One region of the Comamonas serinivorans genome, then DNA from elsewhere that is predicted to be linked to it. Evidence: predicted binding sites of a transcription regulator. Region 1 holds the regulator's gene; each other region holds the start of a gene.
What was found. Region 1 encodes HrcA, which represses chaperone genes, less so after heat shock. Its sites were predicted from a motif close to TTAGCACTCNNNNNNNNNGAGTGCTAA; they were not measured.

Region 1 (8,013 bases):
CGGCCGACGATGGGCAGCTTTATGCCATCGATCCGGCCACCGGCACGGTGACCGCCATTGGCGCGCCCGACAACACCGGCGGCGTGCTGGGCGCGCAGTTCTCGGGGCCCAATGGCCTGTTCGGCGTGGCCAACAGCGGCGCCGGTTTTTTCCAGATCAGCCTGACGACGGGGGCACGCACCCTGCTGTCCGGTGCACCGGCCTCGGGCAACAACGATGGCGCCAGCTGCCCCACGGCCAACGTGCTCACCTCGGCCCAGGCCGACCTGGGCGTCACCAAGACCGACGGCGCCACGACCTACACACCGGGTACCCCCGTGGTCTACACCATCGTCGCCAGCAACGCCGGCCCCAGCGATGCCGATGGCGTCGCCCTGAGCGACCCCTTGCCCGCGGGCATCACCAACGCCAGCTGGACCTGTACCGCCACGGGCGCAGCCACCTGCACGAACGCCGGCACCGGCGCCCTGACCGACACCATCAACCTCCCCAACGGCACGTCCGCCACCTACACGGTGACGCTGCAGGTGCCCGCCGACTTCACGGGCAACCTGGTGAACACCGTGCAAGTGACCCCACCCGCCGGCGTGACCGACCCCAACCCCAACAACAACAGCGCCACCGACACCAACACCCCGGCCAGCGTACCGCCCGGCCCCGCGCCCACGCCGGTGCCCACCGATTCGCCGTGGATGCTGCTGGGATTGGCCGCCGCGCTGGGGGGCTACGCCGCACGCGCCAAGCGCCGCGCACGCGCTTGAGGCGCAGGGCGGGCGCGGCACAGCCGTGGCGCGCCCTGTCAGGTGCCCCAGCTGACCCAGGCGGTTCATGAGCCACCGTGCGCGCAGCTGAAGCCGGAGTGAGCACCGGCCGGCACACGCCATGATTCGGCTGCCAGGGCGACCATTCAAGGGGTAATTGGTCATGGCCTTTGTTTAACGAACGGTTATGGCCAGATACCCCTTTTGATTTGACGTCAACGTTGACGCTTCGGCTTCACCCAGAAACGGCACGAGTGCGTTGCCCTGGCCACAAGGCCATGTCGCGCGCCCCGTCTTGATGATTCGGCGGTTCGGTGACCTGAACGGCGGCGCCGGCCTCCCGCACGCGGGTCAGGCTGACTGCGACGCGCGTCGGGTCCATGCGGCCCATGGGTTGCAGTGCGTTCATCCACATACCAGGGAGTAATCCTCCATTCCCGTCATGTTGACAATGGGATTCGCCGGATACCTATTGCCACCCTGCGCCAACGGGTCAACCCGCGTCAAGATGACGCTCTGCCCTCATCCGGAAGCGACCCTGAGGCCTTCCAAGTCCAGCCGCGAGCCCATCGCCTGCCATCGTGGCCTGCGGCGCCGCATGCGGCGCATCACTCGCAGATCGGGCCGGCGCCCTCAGGCCTTGCCGTCCAGCTCGCGGTGGCGCTTGAGCGTCGTCCATTCGTGCCGGAACGCCTCCGCCAGCTGCTCGACGAGGTAGACGGAGCGGTGCTGCCCGCCAGTGCAACCGATGGCCACGGTGACGTAGCTGCGGTGGTCCTGCTCCAGCGGCTGCAGCCAGGCGCGCACGAACTGCGCCACCTGCGCGCGCATGCGCTGGGCTTCGGGCTGGCGATCGAGGAACTCGATGACCGGCTGGTCGCGCCCGGTCAGCGGCCGCAGCACGGGGTCGTAGTGCGGGTTGGGCAGCATGCGCACGTCGAAGACGAAATCGGCCGACACCGGCAGGCCGCGCTTGAACGCGAAGGACTCGAACACCAGCGTCAGCGCCGAGGCCGGCGCCTCCACCACGGCCTTCACGTAGCCGCGCAGCTGCTGGGCCCGGGTGAAGCTGGTGTCGATGACGTGGGCCCGCTCGCGCATGTCGCCCAGCATGTCCCGCTCCAGGCCAATGGCCTCCATCAACCCATGCACGTCGTCGCCCAGGGCGTGCGACGACAGCGGGTGGCGCCGTCGGCTTTCGGAGTAGCGGTGCACCAGGGTTTCGTTGCTGGCGTCCAGGAAGATCGAGCGCAGCACGTACTCGCGCGGGTTCAGGCTGGCCAGCAACAGCGGCAACTGCGGCAGCGACGCCGCGCTGCGCACGTCCATGGCCACGGCCACGCGCGCCAGGTGGCGTTCGCGCGCCAGCGTCAGCAGCTGGGTCAGCAGCTCGGGCGGCAGGTTGTCCACGCAGTAGTAGCCCACGTCTTCCAGCGCGTTCAGGGCCACGGACTTGCCCGAGCCCGACATGCCGGTGATGAGCACCAGGTCCATGGTCATGCCGACCTCCGTTTGCCGGCGCGTGCGGCCACCTGGGGTGGGGACGCGGCAGCCGCTGGCGCCAGCAGCTCGCGCGCATGGTCCAGCGTGGCGCGGGTGATCTGGCTGCCACCCAGCATGCGGGCAATCTCCTGCACGCGCTCGTCGGCCACCAGCGTCTTGAGCGAGCTGAAGGTCTGGGCGTCCACCGCCTGCTTGCTGACCAGCACGTGGTGGTCGGCCGCGGCCGCCACCTGCGGCAGGTGGGTCACGGCCAGCACCTGGCGGTCGCTGCCCAGCTGCTGCATCAGCCGGCCGACCGACTCGGCCACGGCGCCGCCCACGCCCGAATCCACCTCGTCGAAGATCAGCGTCTGGGCCTGGCCCAGCGCGCTGGTTTTCACGGCAATCGCCAGCGCGATGCGCGAGAGCTCGCCCCCCGAGGCCACCTTGCCGATGGGCCGGGGCGACACGCCGGCATGGCCCGCCACCAGGAACTCGACCTCGTCGATGCCGGTGCTGGTGGCCGCCTGCGCGCGCAACGCCACCTCGAAACGGCCGCCGCCCATGCCCAGGGCCTGCATGGCATCGGTCACTTCGGCAGCCAGCCGCGGCGCGGCCTTGTGGCGCAGGCGGGACAAGGCCTGCGCCTCGCGGTCGTACGCGGTGCGGGCCCGTTGCTCGGCCTGTTGCAGCGCGTCCAGGTCGCTCTGGGCGTCCAGCTCGGCCAACTGCTGGCGCCAGCCCTGCCAGGTGCTGGCCAGGTCCTCGGGCGCGACGCGGAAGCGCTTGGCCAGGCCCAGCCAGGCCTGCACGCGCTCGTCCAGCGCCTGCAGCCCGTCGTCGTCGTGGTCGGTGTGGCGCAGGTAGGCGCGCAAACCGTGCAGCGCCTCTTCGAATTGCGCCTGGCCCGTGCTCAGCAGGTCGATGAACGGCGTGAACGCAGGTTCGATGTGGGCCTGCGTGGACAGCGTGTCCACGCAGCGCCCCACCTCGCTCAGCACACCGCCCGCGCCGCGGCCACGGCCGCCTTCTTCGGCGTCCAGCGTGTTGCACACGGCCTGGGCCGCCTCGATCAGGGCCTGCACGTGCGAGCGCCGCGTGTGGTCGGCGTTGAGCTGCGGCCACTCGCCGTCCTGCGGGTTCAGCCGCTCAAGCTCGCCGATCTGCCACATCAGGCGTTCACGCTCCTGCGCCAGCGAGGCCTGCTGGGCCGTCGCACGCGCCAGCCGCTCATGGGCCGCGCGCCAGGTCTGCCAGGCCTGGCCCACCGCTGCCGTCTGCACGGCGCCGAACGCGTCGAGCAGCTCGCGCACCGCGGCCTGGCGCGTCAGGCTTTGCCAGGCGTGCTGGCCGTGGATGTCGATGAGCTGGTCGCCGAGCTCGCGCAGCTGGGTCGCGGTGGCCGCACTGCCGTTGATCCAGGCGCGGCTCTTGCCTTGGGCATCGATGGTGCGGCGCAGCAGCACCTGGGGCGCCGCCGCGGGCTCTTCGCCGCCGACGTCGAAACCGCTCTCGGTCAACCATTGCACCTGCGGTGCGTCGATCGAAAACCGGGCGCTGATCTCGGCACGGGCCGTGCCCTCGCGCACCACGCCGGCATCGGCGCGCGCCCCCAGCGCCAGCTGCAGCGCGTCGATGAGGATGGATTTACCGGCCCCGGTCTCCCCCGTGAGCACCGTGAAGCCGTTGGAAAAATCCAGGTTCAGCTCGCGCACGATGACGAAATCGCGCAAGTCCAGACTCAGCAGCGCCATGATGGGTTGTTCAAATCAATCGGTGTATGCCCATGTTTCCGTTTGCAGTGCAACGCAAATCAATGCATACCCTTGCTGTTCATGCCAACAACGATGACCTGCGTCATCCGTTTCTCGCGTTCCAGTGCAGCTTGCGCCGCAGCACGTCAAAGTAGTTCCAGCCGGCCTCGTGCAAAAAGATCGCCTGGTGCGCCGAGCGGCGCGCGGTGATCCGGTCGCCCACCTGCAAAGCGGTGATGGCCTGCATGTCGAAGCTGGCGCTGGCCTCGCGCGCGGCCACGATCTCCAGCTGGATTTCGCCCGTGTCGGCCAACACGATGGGCCGGTTCGACAGGTTGTGCGGCGCGATCGGCACCAGCGCCCAACCCGCCACCGAGGGGTGGATAAGCGGCCCGCCGGCCGACAGCGAATAGGCCGATGCCCCTGTGGGCGTAGCGATGATGAAGCCATCGGCGCGGTGGTTGGCGACGAAGTGCCCGTCGATCTCCACGCGCAGCTCGACCATGGCCGAGGTGCTGCCGCGCGTGACCACCACGTCGTTGAGCGCCACGGCATCGAACAGGCAGGCGCCGCCCCGGAACAGGCTGCCGTGGATGAGGCTGCGGCGGTCTTCCTCGACCGCGCCGCGGATCATGTTCGTCAGCGGCGTGTGGAAATTGTTGAGCTCGATGTCGGTGATGAAGCCCAGGCGGCCCTGGTTGATGCCGATCAAGGGCAGGTCGTAGGCCGCCAGCACGCGGGCCGCGCCCAGCATGGTGCCGTCGCCGCCGATGACCACCGCCACATCGCAGTATTGACCCAGCTCTTCCGTCGTCATGACGCGAAAGCCCGATACCCCGGTGTTCGCGGCGCTCTGCTGCTCCAGGATGACTTCGCACCCCAATTCGACCAGCAGCTGGCTCACGGCCAGCAGGTTCTGCCGCGTGCTGGGCAAGGCCGCGCCGGAGACTGGATCGCTGTATTTGCCGATGAGGCCGACTCGACGGTATTTGACGGACATGGCCAAATTACATCATGTTTCGGCGGCCCCGCCGTGACGCGCGACTGGCCCTGCACGGCCGGATGCATAGAATGAATTCATGTTGGACGAACGCGCAAGACTGCTGCTGAAGACCCTGGTCGAGCACTACATCGCCGATGGGCAGCCGGTGGGCTCGCGCACGCTCTCGCGCCAGTCCGGCTTGTCGCTCTCGCCGGCCACCATCCGCAACGTGATGGCCGACCTCGAAGAGCTGGGCCTGATCGCCAGCCCGCACACCTCGGCCGGCCGCATCCCCACCGCCAAGGGCTATCGCCTGTTCGTGGACACCATGCTCACCATTGGCAGCGGCCTGGCGACCCGCTCGGGCACGGCCGTGCCCCAAAAGCTCAGCGGCGACCAGCCGGGCAAGGTCATCTCCAGCGCGGCCAACCTGCTGTCCGAGCTGTCGCAGTTCGTCGGCGTGGTCGTCGCGCCCAAGCGCACCTCGGTGTTTCGCCACATCGAATTCCTGCGCCTGTCCGAGCGCCGCCTGCTGGTCATCATCGTGTCGCCCGACGGCGAGGTGCAAAACCGCATCATCTACCCCGAGGTCGACTACGAGGCCGCGCAGCTCATCGAAGCCGCCAACTACCTCAACGCCCACTACGCCGGCATGGCGATCGAAACCGTGCGCGACCGGCTGCAGCACGAGGCCGACGCCCTGCGCAGCGAAATCACCACGCTGATGCAGGCCGCGCTGCTGGCCGGCAGCGAGGCCTTGAACGAGGGCCAGGACGAGGTGGTGGTGGCGGGCGAGCGCAACCTGCTGGCCGTGAACGACCTCTCGCAGGACATGGGGCAACTGCGCAAGGCCTTCGACCTGTTCGAGCAAAAGGCGCAGCTCATCCGCCTGCTCGACGTCTCATCCAAGGGGGAAGGCGTGAACATCTACATCGGCGGCGAAAGCATGACCGTGCCGGTCGAGCAGCTGTCGGTGGTCACGGCCCCGTACGAGGTCGATGGCCAGGTCGTGGGCACGCTGGGCGTCATCGGCCCCACGCGCATGCAATACCACCGCATGATCGAAATCGTCGACATCACCGCACGCCTGGTGGGCAACGCCCTGAGCCACGGGCGGTGAGCCATGGGCGCTGAGCGCGGGCAGCGTGCCGATAGAATCCGCGCTCTCGGGACGTTAGCTCAGTTGGTCAGAGCAGGGGACTCATAATCCCTTGGTCGTTGGTTCAAGTCCAACACGTCCTACCACCTGAAGCCCTTGCACGCCAAGGCTTTCCAGGCCAGCGAGGCGCGGCGGACCGTCTCAACGTGTTCCGCGAAGCGACGCACCCGTCAGCCACCAGCCGGCCGCGCATCCCACCGGGTACAGCAGACCCTTCCAGGTCCAGCCCCAAGCCCCTCCGGCCCAGTCCCCCTCTTCAGCACCTCCAAGGGCATGACACCGGCGTGCGCCTGCTCGCACAGGCCGTGCTTCCCTGCCCCTCAGCCTCAAAGGGCCCGGTCAGCCAGGGTCGCGCAGCACCTCGCCAAAGGCCAGCCGTCCAGCCACGGTCGTCAATCAATCGGCAGCAGTATGGCGCCATCATCGTTTTTCATTCAACGATAAGCACACCATACCTATACCAAAATTCACTTCGCCACCGTCAGACATCGACGCGAGCGATGCCCGCCGGACGACAGCCTGCAACACCCTGCGTGGCCAACGGTCAGTGGGTCACCGCCAGGCAGCGCCACGCAGGCATTTGCCAAGCGGTTCACTTTGCGCAAGCATGGGCTCAACGCGCTGCACGCCGCTTTTTTGGGACATCCCCATGGCCCTTTTCTCGCTCCGCCCGCCGCCCCAGACTCCCCGTACCCACCCCCACGAGGGCGAGGCCCTGCCCCCGCACACGGCGCTGCGCGCGCGCATCACGGCGCACCACCGCACGCCCGAGCCCGAAGCCGTAGCCTGGCTGCTGCCCCAGGTGAAGGCGGTTGCCGACGCCGAGACGACGCGGCGCACGCTTGAACTCGCCACGCAGATCGCCCAGCGCCTGCGCGAGCGCCAGGCCCGCATGGGCCGGACCAGCCTCGTGCAAGGCCTGCTGCAGGAGTACGCGCTGTCGTCGCAGGAAGGCGTGGCGCTGATGTGCCTGGCCGAAGCGCTGCTGCGCATCCCCGACCCGGCCACGCGCGATGCGCTGATCCGCGACAAGATCGCGCAGGGCCACTGGCGCGAGCACGCCGGCCACAGCCCTTCGCTGTTCGTCAACGCCGCCACCTGGGGGCTGCTGCTGACCGGCAAGCTGGTGGCCACGCACAGCGAGACCACCTTGTCCTCGCTGCTCACGCGGCTGATCGGCCAGGGCGGCGAGCCGCTGATCCGACAGGGCGTTCAGATCGCCATGCGCCTGATGGGCGAGCAGTTCGTGATGGGCGAAACCATCGCCGACGCCTTGCGGCATGCCCGCCCGTTGGAAGCCCAGGGCTTTCGCTACTCCTACGACATGCTGGGCGAGGCCGCGATGACGGCCGAGGACGCCGACCGCTACCGTCAGGCCTACGAAGACGCGATCCACGCCATCGGCAAGGCGTCCAACGGCCGCGGTGTCTACGAGGGCCCCGGCATCTCGATCAAGCTGTCGGCGCTGCACCCGCGCTACAGCCGCGCGCAACGCACGCGCGTGATGGACGAGCTCTACCCCGTGGTGCGCCGCCTGGCGCTGCTGGCCCGGCGCCACGACATCGGCCTGAACATCGACGCCGAGGAGGCCGACCGGCTCGAGCTATCGCTGGACCTGCTCGAGCGGCTGTGCTTCGAGCCCGCGCTGGCGCATTGGCACGGCATCGGCTTCGTGATCCAGGCCTACCAGAAGCGCTGCCCCTTCGTCATCGACTGGTGTGTCGACCTGGCGCGCCGCAGCCAGCACCGCCTCATGATCCGCCTGGTCAAAGGGGCCTACTGGGACAGCGAGATCAAGCGCGCGCAAGTGGATGGCTTGGCGGGCTATCCGGTCTACACGCGCAAGGCCTACACCGACCTGTCGTACCTGGCCTG
Region 2 (8,013 bases), 1.0 Mb from region 1:
GCCTTCCGGCGAGCCTCATTGCGCGCGAATGCCCTGGCTGCGGATGATGGCGCCCAGGCTGGCCACGTCGGCCTGGATGCGGTTGCGCAGGCCTTCGGGCGAGCTGCCCACGGCCTGCCAGCCTTGCAGGGCCAGCTTGCGGCGCATGTCGGGCATGCGCACGATGCGGCTGACCGTGTCGGCCACGCGGGCGATGTGGGCGGCGGGCAGCGATGCCGGCGCGGCCATGCCGTTCCAGATTTCCAGGTCCAGGCCCGCAATGCCCAGCTCGCTCAGGCTGGGCAGATCGGGCACCAGCGGACTGCGGCCAGCCGAGGTGACGCCAATGCCCCGGAGCTTGCCGGCCGCGATCTGCGCCAACGCCAGCGCGGGTGGCAGCATGGACAGTTGCAGGTCGCCCGCCACCAGGGCGTTGAACACCTGTGGGTAGCCGGGGTAGGGCACGTGCTGTGGGGCGATGCCGGCGCGTGCCTTGAGCAGCTCCATGCCCAGGTGGCCCACGGTGCCGACGCCGGGCGAGCCGTAGTTCCAGGCCTTGCCGGACTGACGCGCGGCCTCGAAGAACGCGTGGCCCGAGGGCGCGCTGGCCGGCGCCACCAGCACCAGCGGGGCCACGCCGATCAGGCTGACCGGCGCCAGGTCCTTGAGCGGGTCGTAGCGCACGGCGGGGTTCAGCAGCTTGGCGATGGTCATGTTGCCGTTGATCATGACCGACAGCGTGTGGCCGTCGCGTGCCTGCGCCAGGGCCTGCGCCGCGATGTTGCCGCCCGCGCCCACCTTGTTGTCCACGATGACGGGCTGGCCCAGGGCTTTTTCCAGCGGCTCGGCCAGCGCGCGCGCCGTCAGGTCGGGCGACGAACCGGCCGGGAAGCCCACCAGCAGGTGCACGGGCTGGTGCGGCCACGGGGCCTGGGCGTGAGCGGTTGCGGGCAGCAGCGGCGCGGCGATGGCGCCGGCCAGCCAAGCCTGGGCATGGCGACGGGTGAGGGTCATGGTGGCAGCTTGAAGGTCAGGAACAGCTCCGACTGTAGTCGCTGGCGCGGCGAGGGCGTGACGCCCGTTGGCGTGCACGCGGGACGCGGCAGCCGGCGCGACGTGCCTGCGCTGGCTGGCGGCCGGCAGGGCGCTGTTCTCCAGACCATCCGCCGGCATGCGGTTGGCGCCAGTGCACCGATGGCCGCTGCGTGAGCTGGCCTGGAAAACGGTGTTGCGAACGGCGGTGGCGGCAAGCACCTGCTGCAGGGCGCCAGCGGCTACCGCGCCACCTTCGTTTTGGACCGGACCAGACACCGGTGCGGCGAGGCGAGGGGGTGCTCAGCAGGCGCCCCAGGTCGCATCCCATCAGACCGCCTGTTGCGCGGCAGGCCACACCGCACCGCAGGGATGCATGAAGCGCACCGGCGATGCTGCTGGGGCGCACCGCAAACCGCCTGATGGTTTGTGCTGGATTCACAGGGCTGCCTGAGATTCAAGTGGCGGTATGCCGCTGACGCGATCTCTATGCAGACGGCATTTGAGGTGTACTCGGATCTGTCGTGCAGCGTGCGGTGCAGAGAACGCTGCGCAGCACGTCCGCGCGCCGGCGGCTTGGCCCCTGTGCACGCCACGGCCGTGACAGACTCGGCCCCTGGCGCGCGCCACGGCCGGGCTGGCCGGATGGCGGCCGGCAGCCTGGCGATGGAGCGCCCGCAACCGCTCGGCAAGCGGTGACACAAGGAGATGCGTCATGGTGGAACACACGGGGGCGGTGCCCAAGGCCGGGCTGCGCCAAGCGCCATTTGGCGGGTTTTACGGCTGGGTGGTGGTCGCGGCGGTGTTCATGGTGACGCTGGTGGGCTTTGGCTGTGCCTACAGCTTCGGCTCCTTCATCGCGGTGTTGCAGGGGGAGTTCGGCGCGTCGCGTGGCTCGGTCTCGCTGGTGTTTTCCATCGCCGGCTGCCTGTACTTCGGGCTGGGGGTGGTGTCCGGCCCCATGGCCGACCGCTGGGGCGCGCGTGGCGTGACGGCGGCGGGCATGGCCTTGGTGGCCCTGGGCATGGTAGCGGCCAGTCGCGCGCAGTCCATTGGCCAGGTGTACTGGGCCTACGGGATCGGCATCGGGCTCGGCGTGGGCCTGTCGTATGTGCCGGGGTTGGGCGCGGTGCAGCGCTGGTTCCTCAAGCGGCGCGGTTTCGCCTCGGGCCTGGCGGTCAGCGGCATCGGGGTCGGCACGCTGCTGGTGCCGCCGCTGGCGGCCGGGCTGATCGAGTGGCTGGGCTGGCGACAGGCCTACCTCGTCCTTGGGGCGGGCGCGCTGGTGCTGGGCCTGGGCGCCGCGCTGCTGATCGCCGACGACCCGCACGCGTACGGCACAGGGCCGGACGGGGAGCCCGCCACGCCTGCCTCGGTCACCCCGCAGGGGCTGAGCCTGCGCGAAGCCATGGTCACGCCGCGCTTCATCTGGCTGTACGCGGCTTGTTCGGTGGCGGCCTTTGGCATCTTCGTGCCCTTTGTGCACCTGGTGCCGCATGCGCTGGATCAGGGTGTGCCGGCCCACGACGCGGTGCTGCTGCTGGGTGTGGTGGGGGTGGGCAGCACGCTGGGCCGCTTTTTCCTGGGCGCGCTGGCCGACCGCTTTGGCCGCGACCGCTTCCTGATGGCCATGAGCCTGGGCGTGGCCGTGGCGCTGGCGCTGTGGGCGGTGTCGCACGGTTTTTGGGCGCTGGCGCTGGTGGCCGCGGTGTTTGGCGTGTTCTATGGCGGCTGGGTGGCGGTGATCCCGGCCGTGACGGCGGAGCACTTTGGCGGCCGGCATGTGGGCAGCATCATCGGCGTGCTGTACACCAGCGTGGCGCTGGGCACCCTGCTGGGCCCCACGGCCGTGGGCTACGCCTTCGACGCCACCCACAGCTACGTGTGGCCGATTGCGATCAGTGCGGCGAGCACGGCCCTGGCCGCGGCGCTGGCCTGGGTGAGCAGCCGCACGGTGTCGCCCATGGCGGCGTTGCAGCATGCGGCGTCAGACGCCTGAACATGGATGGGGTATGGTCGTATTTCCGATGAATTTTCATCGGATTTGGGGTGATACCCTGTTCATGAATGAGCCGGAAGGTGAGCGTGACCGTCAAGGGGCCCAGGCATGACCGCATCCCTGTCCGTCGGGCCATCACGCACCGCGCGTTGAGCCGGCGTGCCGCTGCCGGGGCCGCGGGCCTGCGGCACGGCTTGGGTTTGGCGCTTGGACGGCCGAGTGCGCCGCCTTCAAGCAAAACGCCGCACGGGTGTGCGGCGTTGGGCATGAGGGCTTGTCAGGCCCCGACCCGGCGGGTCAGGCTCAGGCCCGTCAGCAGGCGTCAGGCGTATTCGGCCAGGGCCTTCTTCATCTTCTTCATGGCGGCGACCTCGATCTGGCGGATGCGCTCGGCCGAGACGCCGTACTCAGCGGCCAGCTCGTGCAGCGTCATGCCACCCGAGCCGTCGTCGTTCACGTTCAGCCAGCGCTCGGTCACGATGCGGCGGCTCCGGTCGTCCAGGCCACGCATGGCTTCGGCGATGCCCTCGGTGGCCAGGCGTTCGCGTTGCTCGGTTTCGAGCTGGGCCGTGGGCTCGTGGTTCACGTCCGCCAGGTAGGCGATGGGGCCAAAGGCGTGGTCCTCATCGTCGCTCGGCGTGGGGTCCAGCAGCACGTCGCCGCCAGCCATGCGCATTTCCATTTCGCGCACTTCTTCGGGCTTGACCTTGAGCTCCTGGGCCACCGTGGCCACCTGGGCGTCCGACAGCGAGTGGCGGTAGGTGTCGCTGCCAGCCTCCACGGCTTCGGCCTTGAAACCTTGCTTCATGGACCGCAGGTTGAAGAACAGTTTGCGTTGGGCCTTGGTGGTCGCCACCTTGACCATGCGCCAGTTCTTCAGGATGTACTCATGGATTTCTGCCTTGATCCAGTGCATGGCGTAGCTCACCAGGCGCACACCCTGTTCGGGGTCGAAGCGCTTGACGGCTTTCATGAGGCCGACGTTGCCTTCCTGGATCAGGTCGCCCTGCGGCAGGCCATAACCCATGTATTGGCGCGACACGGACACCACCAGACGCAGGTGCGACATCACCAGCTTGCCGGCGGCTTCCAGGTCGTTCTGGTCGCGCAACTCGCGCGCGAACTGTTGTTCTTGCTCCAGCGTCAGCATGGGCATGCGGTTCACGGCCGTGATGTAGGCATCGAGGTTCCCCACGGGGGGCACCATGCTCCACGGGTTCGCCAGGGCGACGGCAGTGGAGGAGCTCGCAGTTTGAGTTTTCATACCAGAGTTCCTTTCTTCATTGATTTTCTATATTAGCACTCCATTGGAGGGAGTGCTAACCAAAAAGTTCACACCCTTTTCCCGATCCAAACCAGCGGTCAGACGATGGGGAAGGGTGGTTGAAGCCATTGTCTGGGGGCAGGCTTAGGGATGGCTTAAGGAAGGCCTGCCTCGCTCGGCTGGCAAGCGCCGTGCCCGGGGCCGGTAAAATCTGCGCCTTGAAAAGCCACGATGCAAGAAGACGATCAGGCCCGCTGGGCCAACGCCTTCGCGCTCCCCGCGCCCACCCATGAACGCACCCACTGAACTGGCCGCCTTGTTGACGCAGGCCGAGCCCACGCGTCTGCGTGAAATCCCCTACAACTACACCTCGTTCTCCGATCGGGAAATCGTGCTGCGGGTCTTGGGGCAACGCGCCTGGGACCTGGCCGAGCAGCTGCGCACCGAGCGCTCCACCGGCCGCTCGGCCCGCATGCTGTACGAGGTGCTGGGCGACATCTGGGTGGTGCAGCGCAACCCCTACCTGCAGGACGACCTGCTGCACAACCCCAAGCGTCGCGCTCAGCTGGTCGAGGCGCTGGCACACCGCCTGTCCGAGGTGGACCAGCGGCGCACGCCGGGCCAGGCGCCCGAGCGCGATGCGCTGGTGGCCGAGTTGCTGGCCCTGGCGCGCCAGGCCGTCCAGGCGTTCAACGACAAGTTCGACCGCATCACCGAGTTGCGCCACCGCGCGGAGCAGGTGTTCAAGAAGCTGACGCGGCACGACAACGTCAAGTTCGACGGCCTCTCGCGCGTGAGCCACGTGACCGATGCCACGGATTGGCGCGTGGAGTACCCCTTCGTGGTGCTGACGCCGGACACCGAGGCCGAGATGGCCGAGCTGGTGCGCGGCTGCTTCGAGTTGGGCCTCACCGTCATCCCGCGCGGGGGCGGCACCGGCTACACCGGCGGCGCCGTGCCGCTGACCTGGAAGAGCGCCGTCATCAACACCGAGAAGCTCGAAGCCATGAGCGAGGTGGAGATGGTGTCGCTGCCCGGTGTCGACCACGCCGTGCCCACGGTGTGGAGCGAGGCCGGCGTGGTCACGCAGCGCGTGGCCGATGCGGCCGAGCGCGCCGGCTACGTGTTCGCTGTCGACCCCACGTCGATCGAAGCCTCGTGCATCGGCGGCAACATCGCCATGAACGCGGGCGGCAAGAAGGCCGTGCTCTGGGGCACGGCGCTGGACAACCTGGCCAGCTGGCGCATGGTCACCCCCGATGCCGAATGGCTGGAGGTGCATCGCCTGGACCACAACCTCGGCAAGATCCACGACGCCGAGATGGCCAGCTTCGAGCTGCGCTATTTCGCGGCCGACGGCAAGACCCCGCTGCGCACCGAGCGCCTGGACATCCCGGGCCGCATGTTCCGCAAGGAAGGCCTGGGCAAGGACGTCACGGACAAGTTCCTGAGCGGGCTGCCGGGGGTGCAGAAAGAGGGCACGGATGGCCTCATCACCAGCGCGCGCTGGGTCGTGCACCGCATGCCCAGCCAGACGCGCACGGTGTGTCTGGAGTTCTTTGGCGACGCCAAGGACGCCGTGCCCAGCATCGTCGAGATCAAGGACTTCATGTTCGACCTGCAAAAGCGCAATGCCGAAGCGGGTCTGCCGCCGGTGCTGCTGGCCGGTCTGGAGCACCTGGACGACCGCTACCTGAAGGCCGTGGGCTACACCACCAAGAGCAAGCGCGGGGGCCTGCCCAAGATGGTGCTGGTGGGCGACATCGTGGGCGACGACGCCGACGCCGTGGCGCGGGCCACCAGCGAGGTTGTGCGCATCGCCAACTCGCGCAACGGCGAGGGTTTCATCGCCATCAGCCCCGAGGCGCGCAAGACCTTCTGGGCCGACCGCAAGCGCACCGCCGCCATCAGCCGCCACACCAACGCCTTCAAGATCAACGAAGACGTGGTGATCCCGCTGCCGCGCATGGCCGACTACACCAACGGCATCGAGCGCATCAACATCGAGTTGTCGCTGGCCAACAAGCTCAAGCTGGCCGATGAAATCGAGCAGTATCTGCTCCATGGTCAACACAAGCTGACGGCGGTGCCTGATACTGCCGAAGATGGCTCGTCGGCGGCCGAGCTGCTGCCGGCCCGCCTGGCCCAGGCCCTGACGCTGGTGCGCGAGGTGCGGGCGCAGTGGCAGGACTGGCTGACCCACGTGGGGACGCATTTCCCCCAGCTGCAGACGCACGAGCTGCGCGCGAGCTGGAAACGCCAGCTGCGTGCGCCGCTCAAGGGCATCTTCAGTGGTGCGGCCTACCAGCCCATCCTCGACGAGCTGGGTGCCATCCACCAGCGGGTGTTGCGCGGCCGCGTGTTCGTGGCCCTGCACATGCACGCGGGCGACGGCAACGTGCACACCAACCTGCCCGTGAACAGCGACGACTACGAGATGCTGACCACGGCGCACGAGGCCGTGGCACGCATCATGGACCTGGCGCGCAGCCTGGGCGGCGTGATCTCGGGTGAGCACGGCATCGGCATCACCAAGCTCGAGTTCCTGACCGACGAAGAGCTCCAGCCCTTTGCCGACTACAAGAACCGCATCGATCCGCAGGGCCGCTTCAACAAGGGCAAGCTGATCCGCAACCCCGAGCTGTTCCTGCAGGATGGTCAGCCCATCTACGCCGACCTGACCAACGCCTACACGCCGAGCTTCGGGCTCATGGGGCACGAGTCGCTGATCATGCAGCAGAGCGACATCGGCGCGATTGCCGATTCGGTCAAGGACTGCCTGCGCTGCGGCAAGTGCAAGCCCGTGTGCAGCACCCACGTGCCGCGTGCCAACCTGCTGTACAGCCCGCGCAACAAGATCCTGGCCACCTCGCTGCTGGTCGAGGCCTTTCTGTACGAAGAGCAGACCCGCCGCGGCGTGTCCATCCGGCACTGGCAGGAGTTCGAGGACGTGGGCGACCACTGCACCGTCTGCCACAAGTGCTACACGCCATGCCCGGTCAAGATCGACTTCGGCGACGTGTCGATGAACATGCGCAACCTGCTCAACAAAATGGGCAAGAAGAGCTTCCGCCCAGGTGCGAAGGCGGCCATGTTCTTCCTCAACGCGACCGAGCCGTCGACCATCAAGGCCACGCGCGCCGTGATGACGGGCGTGGGCTTCAAGGCCCAGCGCGTGATGGCGGATTTGCTGAAGCCGGCCGCCAAGAGCCAGACGGCGCACCCGCCGGCCACTGTGGGCACGCCGTCGATCCGCGAGCAGGTCGTGCACTTCGTCAACAAGAAGCTGCCCGGTGGCCTGCCGACCAAGACGGCGCGCGCACTGCTCGACATCGAGAACCGCGACTACGTGCCCGTCATCCGCGACCCCCAGGCCACCACGGTGGAAAGCGAGGCGGTGTTCTACTTCCCCGGCTGCGGCTCGGAGCGCCTGTTCAGCCAGGTCGGCCTGGCCACCCAGGCCATGCTCTGGCACGCGGGCGTGCAGACCGTGATGCCGCCGGGCTACCTGTGCTGCGGCTATCCGCAGCGCGGCAGCGGCCAGTTCGACAAGGCCGACAAGATGATCACGGACAACCGCGTGTTGTTCCACCGCGTGGCCACCACGTTGAACTACCTGGACATCAAGACCGTGGTGGTGAGCTGCGGCACCTGCTACGACCAGCTGCAGGGCTACCAGTTCGACAAGATCTTCCCGGGCTGCCGCATCATCGACATCCACGAGTTCCTGCTCGAAAAA
Region 3 (8,013 bases), 2.1 Mb from region 1:
CCCAGGCCGCCACCCTTGACTAGCACGCCAGCCAGCCAGCCAGCGATCAAGCCCACCAGGATGAAATACACGAAGCTCATGAGGACCTCCTCTGCGTTGAACCACACTGGGCGGCCGCCCAATTCACCCCGACCTTAGCGGCTGACGCGGTGCCGGCAGGTAGGAAGATGCCGGTACTGGAGGCGGTCAGCGCGCCGCGTGGTGCGCCACAGGCCGCGATGGCGGGCGCGGCGGTCTGTTGCAGGGAGCGCGGTCGGGCCAGACCAAGGGCTGGCCTTCGACATGGACCACGTCTTGGCGCGCCCCTGCCGTGATGCCCAGCAAACCCGTGGGTCAAACGCGGGCACGGGGCTGGCTGCAGCCGAGCAGGTTGGCACACGACCCGCAGCCACCAGAGGCCGTGCGGTGTGATCCAGCATGGGATGGTGCCAGCGTTAACGCCCTGGAGGCGCTGCAGCACGACCTGCTGAGGAACGCTTGGGCAGAGGAACGGGACAGGCCGCTCAATGAGCGTCCACCGGGGGCGGTCCGCGGGTCGACGGCCAGCCATCACGGGCATGAACCCGCAGACCCCTCTGCGCTTGCAGACGGCGGCCGCGGTCTCCGTTGCCATGCAAGGGTCTGCAGGCCCGTCGCCTGCTCGTTGGCGCGGTTCCGCCTCGATTGGCTGGTCATCGACTCGCGCGAGATGGAAGGCGAACGCCGTGAAGCGCTGGTCATGGTGGCGGCCGTCACCTGCTCAGCGAGGTGGCGGCGCCGAGGCCGGCCAGGACAGAGGTGCGAGTGCACGCGCAGGCCAGCGTGGGGGCAACAAAAAAGGGAACGTGGTGAACACGTTCCCTGGTCAGGCTTACCGTCAAGCGGGTGGGCGCAGCGGCGGGGTCACGGCCTTGGCGACGGCTCGCCCAGGTCGTGTTGCATTCAGGCCTTGCGCGGGCGGCGAATGCGGGTCAGGCCCATTGCCGCAAGGAGCGACATCAAGGCCATGAGCGACCATTGATTCAGGCTGGGAACGGCCTTGGGCGGCAGGCTGGCAACGGGGCCAGCCGCCGCTGTGCACACCTCGAGGCCTGGTGTGGGGCCGGTCTGGGCGTCGGGCGTCACGCAGTAATACAGGTACTGGTTCACGTCCGTGGGCTGCACGGTGTAAGAGACCGTTTGGTCGTCGCCACCGGTCGAGCCGCTGTCCACCACGGTGCCCTGGCTGGAACTGGTGATGTCGGGGTTGGGGCTGGTGACGAAGCGGTAGGTCGTGCCGCTGGGGTTTTCCGGGTCGGCGTGGTTGTCGGCGTACTCGTAGCTGCCGGTCACGGTCTTGCCGATCTGCGGCGTGCCCGTGATGGACGGATCGGCCAGCGGCGGGGTGTTCGCCGGCGTGCGCTCGATCAGGGCCACCATGTGCTGGTATTCGGGATCTCTGTTGCTGAACAGGTCCATTGTGTAGGTGCCCGAGCGGTACGTTGTGCGCAGCGTGGGCAGGGTGGCGCGCATGGCGTCGTACAGGGTGGTGTAGGCGGTGACGAAGGCGGCCTGGGTGGTGCCCGGGATGAGGACATACTCTGTGACGTCCTCCAAGGCCGGGCGCGCTTTACCTGCCGAGGGGTCAATGCTGGCTGCGGTGCCGTCGTAGTCGTTGCCCAGTTCCCACAAGGCGTGTTGAAGGGCGCGTCGCTGCTCGCCGCTGCCATTCTTGTAGTAGCTCTCGTAGTACTGGTCCATCAGCCAGTAGATGGCGGCCTCGCCGGCCGCACCCGACCCGCCCTTGATGGCGCGGGCGCCAGCCTCCGTGTCGAATTGAGCGGCGGGGATATCGTAGGTAAAGGGCGGATCTGTCTCGTGATCGATGCAGATCAGCAGCACAGGCAGATCGCTGTAAGGCGCGCCATCGGCGTCATAGGTGAGCCCGGTGGATGTCCCCGAGTAAATGAAGTTGAAGTTGTAGACAACCGGCCCCGATACAAATGCGGCCATGGAGAGGCTGGGGGCCGCCATGGCAAGCGCAGCCGAGAGACCCAAGAGTGTTTTCCGCATCGTGTCGTCCTTGAACGTCGGTAAGCCTTAATGCTATGGATTTTGACCTGTATCCAGACGCTCGCCAAGGTTTTGAGGTGTGACCGTGACACGATGTCGGCCCTCACAAGCAAAAAGCACGGCCAAGCCGTGCTTTTTGCGAGGGAGTGGGGTGATCGACCGAGGCCGACCAGGCCGGGCTTACATGCCCATGCCGCCCATGCCGCCCATGCCGCCCATGTCGGGCATGCCACCGCCTGCGGCTTCATCCTTGGGGGCGTCGGCCACCATGGCTTCGGTCGTCAGCAGCAGCGAGGCCACCGAAGCGGCGTTCTGCAGGGCCGTGCGGGTCACCTTCGTCGGGTCCAGGATGCCCAGCTCCAGCATGTCGCCGTAGCTGTCGTTGGCGGCGTTAAAGCCATAGGTGCCCTTGCCGTTCAGCACTTCGTTCACGACCACCGAGGGCTCGCCACCGGCGTTGGCCACGATTTCGCGCAGCGGGGCTTCCACAGCCTTCAGCACCAGCTTGATGCCGGCGTCTTGCTCGGCGTTGTCACCCTTGAGCTCGCCCACGGCTTGCTTGGCGCGCAGCAGGGCCACGCCACCGCCGGCCACGATGCCTTCTTCCACCGCAGCGCGCGTGGCGTGCAGGGCGTCTTCCACGCGGGCCTTCTTTTCCTTCATTTCGACTTCGGTGGCAGCGCCGACCTTGATCACGGCCACGCCGCCGGCCAGCTTGGCCACGCGCTCTTGCAGCTTTTCGCGGTCGTAGTCGCTGGTGGCTTCTTCGATTTGCGCGCGGATTTGCTTCACGCGGGCTTCGATGTCGGCAGCAGCGCCGGCGCCGTCGATGATGGTGGTGTTTTCCTTGCCCACTTCGATGCGCTTGGCCTGGCCCAGGTCAGCCAGCGTCACCTTTTCCAGCGACAGGCCGACTTCTTCGGCGATGACCTTGCCACCGGTCAGGATGGCGATGTCTTCCAGCATGGCCTTGCGGCGGTCGCCGAAGCCAGGGGCCTTGACAGCCACGACCTTCAGAATGCCGCGGATGGTGTTCACCACCAGGGTCGCCAGGGCTTCGCCTTCGACTTCTTCGGCAATGATCAGCAGCGGACGGCCGGCCTTGGCCACGGCTTCCAGCGTGGGCAGCAGGTCACGGATGTTGCTGATCTTCTTGTCGAACAGCAGCACATAGGGGTCGTCCAGCAGGGCGACTTGCTTTTCGGGGTTGTTGATGAAGTAGGGCGACAGGTAGCCGCGGTCGAACTGCATGCCTTCCACGACATCCAGCTCGTTGTCCAGCGACTTGCCGTCTTCCACGGTGATCACGCCTTCCTTTCCGACCTTGTCCATCGCGTCGGCAATGATCTTGCCCACCGATTCGTCGGAGTTGGCCGAAATCGAACCCACCTGGGCGATTTCCTTGGAGGTGGTCGTGGCCTTCGATTGCTTCTTCAGCTCTTCCACCAGGGCCACCACAGCCTTGTCGATGCCGCGCTTGAGGTCCATGGGGTTCAGGCCGGCGGCCACGTACTTCGAGCCTTCGCGCACGATGGCTTGAGCCAGCACGGTGGCGGTCGTGGTGCCGTCACCGGCGATGTCGTTGGTCTTGGAAGCCACTTCCTTCACGAGCTGGGCGCCCATGTTCTGCAGCTTGTCCTTGAGCTCGATTTCCTTGGCGACGGACACACCGTCCTTGGTCACCGTGGGGGCGCCGAACGAGCGCTCCAGCACCACGTTGCGGCCCTTGGGGCCCAGAGTCACCTTGACCGCGTTGGCCAGGATGTTCACGCCTTCAACCATGCGTGCACGGGCTTCGCCGCCGAAAACAACGTCTTTTGCTGCCATTTTGAGAATTCCTTGAATGAGATGTGATGCAGTATGGGGCTATGGCCGTTGTTCATTGAACAGTGATCAGGCCATACTGCCTCTGAATGTGCTTGTGAAGCGGTGCTTACTTCTCGACGACTGCGAACAGGTCGTCTTCCTTCATCACCAGCAGCTCTTCGCCGTCGACCTTGACGCTCTGGCCGCTGTACTTGCCGAACAGCACGCGGTCGCCGACCTTCACGGTCAGGGCCAGCAGCTCACCCTTGTCGTTGCGCTTGCCGGCACCCACGGCCACCACTTCGCCTTGATCGGGCTTTTCAGCGGCGCTGTCGGGGATGACGATGCCGGAGGCGGTCTTGGTTTCGTTTTCCAGACGCTTGACGATCACGCGATCGGCCAGAGGACGCAAATTCATGAAAAGTACTCCTGATGGAATCAAATCGACGGCCCGAAAGGGCCGCCTGGCGGGGATTGGATGGACGAGGTGTGACGCCCGCATGAAATTGCTAGCACTCACCTCAATCGAGTGCTAATCATAAGGGTCTGTGGCAGCAATTCAAGCCCCGATTGAAATTTTTTCGGCCACCTTGGCGTGCCCGCGTCGAAGGCCGTGCGGTGGGGGCCGCCACGGCCCGCAGCCCGCAGCTGCGGCGGCGGCGCCCGCGGATTCGGGGCATGGCCGGGCCGCGCGCCATGCCCGCATCAACCCGTTGCCAGCGCAGGGGCCGCGTCTCGGCCACTTCCGTCTGGAGGAGTGGCTCGGCAAGGTCCAGGACATCGAAGGCGTGGACGGCACCCGGAGCTGCATGGTGTCGTCTACGTTCGTGGAGCGGGGCCCCGACCTGCACCTGTGAACCCGGCCTGGCGCGGCCCGGCCCCCGCGCATCGGCGGCGGTCGGACAGGGCGCGCCGTGCCCCGCGGTCCCCTTGGCACAATGGCGGCCCGTGTTCTTCCTGCGTTTGTTGCCATGACCACAGCCCGCCCCTCGACCGTGCCCACGGGCGCACCCGCCCGCCAGCACCCGGTGCCGTTCCGCGTGGGCGAGGGCTGGGACGTGCACGCGCTGGTGCCCGGTCGCCCCCTGGTGCTGGGCGGCGTCACCATCCCGCACCACAGCGGCTTGCTGGGCCATTCCGACGCCGACGCGCTGCTGCACGCCATCATCGACGCGCTGCTGGGCGCGGCCGGCCTGGGCGACATCGGCCGCCACTTCCCCGACACCGACGCGCGCTTTCTGGGGGCCGATTCGGGCGTGCTGCTGACCGAGGTGGTGCAGCGCGTGCAGGCCCTGGGCTGGGCCATCGGCAACATCGATTCGACCATCGTGGCGCAGGCGCCCAAGCTGATGCCGCACATCGAGGCCATGCGCACGCGCGTGGCCGAGTTGACCGGCCTGCAGCCTGATCAGGTCAACGTCAAGGCCAAGACGGCCGAGAAGCTGGGGCCGGTGGGGCAGCAGCAAGCCATCGAGACGCGTGCCGCGGCGCTGCTGTATCGCGTTTGACTGAGGGTGGGTATGGGCCGATTGCCGATGATTGGGCAACGAGAATCAGCCTATACCCATCTGTGCGTTGCTGCGCGATGCGCGCAGGCCAACGCACCCGCCGAGGTCGCGTTCAGCCGCCGCTGGCACCCAGTTGCACGATGGGCGAGAAGCCGCCGAAGATCATGCGTTTGCCGTCAAACGGCATGGTGTCCGGCCCCATGCCGGCGATGCGCGGGTCGGCCATGACGGCCGCGTTGATGCGGTCGCGCTCGGCGCGAGAGGCGTAGACGATCCACGAGAAGCAGGCGACTTCGTCGTCCTTGAGCTGAACGGCCAGCGGGAAGGACGTGACCTTGCCCGGCGGCACGTCGTCGCCCACGCATTCCCAGTACTGCAGGGCGCCGTGTTCCATCCAGACGGCGCCGGCGGTTTCGGCCACCTGGCGGTAGGCCTCGACGTTGGCGCGCGGCACGGGCACCACAAATCCATCGACATAGGGCATGACGTTCTCCTGCGGGGGTGAAGGAAAGCCGGCGCTCACAACGTGGCGGCCAGCTCGGCCAGCTGGTCGGCACAGGTGCCCCAGCCGGAATGAAAACCCATGGCTTCGTGCTGCTGGCGCGCGGCTTCCGTCCAGTGGCGCGCGATGGCGGTGTAGCGGGTCTGCCGTCCGCCGTCGCCCACGGCCTCGAAGGTGACGATGGCGGTCATGAAGGGCTTGTCGGTGGGCACCCAGCCGGCGGTGTAGGCGTCGGTGAACACCAGTTTGCGCTCGGGCACGACCTCGAGGTAGACGCCGGCATTGGGGTACTCCTGGCCGTCGGGATCGCGCATGACGATGAGGCTGCCGCCGCCGGGCCGCAGGTCGATCTCGGCCCGGGCGATGGTCCAGGGCCGGGGCACGAACCATTGCTGGAGCAACGCGGTGTCGGTCCAGCAGCGGTAGAGCGTGGCGGCGGGCGCGTCGATCAGGCGCGTCAGCACCAGGTCTTGAGGGTGGTCGGTGGGCGAGGTCATGCGGGGCTCCGGTTGAGGGACAGGGGTGAAGGGCGAGGTGGGCCTTGCCGGGTGTGGGGGCGGGAAGCGGTCATCGGCGTCGAGGCGGTTCGCGGCGCGGTGCACGGCGCGGTTCCCCGTGCGGGTGAGGCGGGTGCACTCGGGCGGCGGGCGTGCATGGGGACGGGACGGGCTCATGGCGGGGCAGCGCCCAGCACTTCGGCGCTCAGGCGGTTCAGGTTTTGCGCGTTGGCGGGCACCACCAGGGCCGCCAGCTGCGCGGCCACCTCGGCGCTGTCGAACACCTGCGCCCATTCGACCCGCGTGCCGGCGCCGTCGGCATGCAGGGTGAGGTGCAGGCGAAACAGCGGCGCGCCCACATGACGCACGACGAACTGCGCGGGTTGATCGGGGTGATCGGCTTGTGGGGGCGTCAGGGTTTCGAACACGTTTTCGTTCGGGTAGGCGCGGCCATCCGGTCCGTGCATGACGAACACCCAGCGCCCGCCCGGCCGCATCTCGCACAGACTGACCTCGTTGGTGAAGCCGTTCGGGCCCCACCAGCGCGCCAGCCGCGCGGGATCGGTCAGCGCCGCAAACACCTGGGCCGGCGGGGCGGCAATGTGGCGCGTGGCCTGGAAGGTGTGGTCGGGGTGGTCAGGCATGGTGGTCCTTCACAGTGCGCGGCCGTCGAAGCGGTGAAGGGGCAGGGTGTCCAGGTCGATCTGGTCCACGCAGCGCAGGTTGATGGCGGCCATGGCCGTGCCGTTGGGGGCCGTGCCCTCGCCGTGGGTGTGGATGCCGCAGGTGGGGCAGAAGTGGTGGGCGATCTGGTGCGTGTGAAAGCGGTAGACCGCGTCGGGCGCCGCTGCGTCGCGCGCCGCTGCGTCGGGCGCCGCCGCGTCGGACGCGGGCGTGCGCAGCGTGAGCGCCCCGCGCGGCACAAAGCTCAACAGCGAGCCGCGCCGGCGGCAGAGGGAGCAGTTGCACGACAGCGCCTGGGTGATCTCGGCCTCGAACGTGAAGGTGATCTGGCCGCAATGGCAGCTGCCGGTGTAGGTGTTGGTCGATGTTTCCATGGGTATGCGGGTGAAGTCGTTTTCAGGTCATCGGCATCTGGCCCATACTGGAAAAAGATGTGGTGAAGCGGCAACGCGCGGCATGAAGCATGCAGCGGGGCTGCGTCAGCCTTGGGGCGGCTCGGTGGCCACGTTCACCATCCAGGGGGTGCCGAAGCGATCGGTCACCATGCCGAACCCGGGCGACCAGAAGGTGGCCGCGTAGGGCATGGTGACCTGGCCGCCCTCGGCCAGGCCATCGAACACGCGCTGGCCTTCGGCGGCCGAGTCCACGCCGATCGACACCCACAGGCCTTGCGGCTTGACGTAGCCGCCGCCGCCGCAGGCCTCGGCCGATTGGCCGGGCATGGCGGGCAGGGTGTCCGACGCCATGATGGCCTGGGCACCAACCTGCAGGTGGGCGTGCATGAGGCGGTTTTTGGCCGACTCGGGCAGCGGGGGCATGCCCTCGCCGGGCGGCATGTCGGCGAACGTCATCTGGTGCACGAGCTGTCCGCCAAAGAGCCGGGCGTAGAAGGCCATGGCCTCGGCGCACTGGCCGTCGAAATTGAGGTAGGGCACGAATTGCATGAGGGTCTCCTGGGGGTGAAAAAAGCGCGTCAGGGCAGGTT

Region 2: the regulator HrcA is predicted to act here: its motif matches at 4,307-4,333, upstream of rpoH (RNA polymerase sigma factor RpoH).
Region 3: the regulator HrcA is predicted to act here: its motif matches at 4,347-4,373, upstream of groES (co-chaperone GroES).

Annotation. Positions count from the first base shown of each region.
Region 1 is NZ_CP021455.1:3,851,455-3,859,467, forward strand. Features, by position in the region: gene CCO03_RS16405 (DUF11 domain-containing protein) at 1-761, shown strand, start outside; gene rapZ (RNase adapter RapZ) at 1,395-2,261, opposite strand; gene recN (DNA repair protein RecN) at 2,258-3,997, opposite strand; gene CCO03_RS16420 (NAD kinase) at 4,101-4,997, opposite strand; gene hrcA (heat-inducible transcriptional repressor HrcA) at 5,077-6,099, shown strand; tRNA gene CCO03_RS16430 (tRNA-Ile) at 6,148-6,224, shown strand; gene putA (trifunctional transcriptional regulator/proline dehydrogenase/L-glutamate gamma-semialdehyde dehydrogenase) at 6,788-8,013, shown strand, end outside.
Region 2 is NZ_CP021455.1:2,839,278-2,847,290, reverse strand. Features, by position in the region: gene CCO03_RS11995 (Bug family tripartite tricarboxylate transporter substrate binding protein) at 16-993, opposite strand; gene CCO03_RS11990 (MFS transporter) at 1,727-3,010, shown strand; gene rpoH (RNA polymerase sigma factor RpoH) at 3,333-4,274, opposite strand; gene CCO03_RS11980 (DUF3683 domain-containing protein) at 4,564-8,013, shown strand, end outside.
Region 3 is NZ_CP021455.1:1,755,299-1,763,311, forward strand. Features, by position in the region: gene CCO03_RS07500 (GlsB/YeaQ/YmgE family stress response membrane protein) at 1-80, opposite strand, end outside; gene CCO03_RS07505 (IPTL-CTERM sorting domain-containing protein) at 922-2,031, opposite strand; gene groL (chaperonin GroEL) at 2,212-3,858, opposite strand; gene groES (co-chaperone GroES) at 3,965-4,255, opposite strand; gene ispF (2-C-methyl-D-erythritol 2,4-cyclodiphosphate synthase) at 4,866-5,345, shown strand; gene CCO03_RS07530 (DUF1428 domain-containing protein) at 5,458-5,829, opposite strand; gene CCO03_RS07535 (SRPBCC family protein) at 5,865-6,344, opposite strand; gene CCO03_RS07540 (SRPBCC domain-containing protein) at 6,518-6,988, opposite strand; gene CCO03_RS07545 (GFA family protein) at 6,998-7,402, opposite strand; gene CCO03_RS07550 (VOC family protein) at 7,508-7,972, opposite strand; gene CCO03_RS07555 (VOC family protein) at 8,002-8,013, opposite strand, start outside.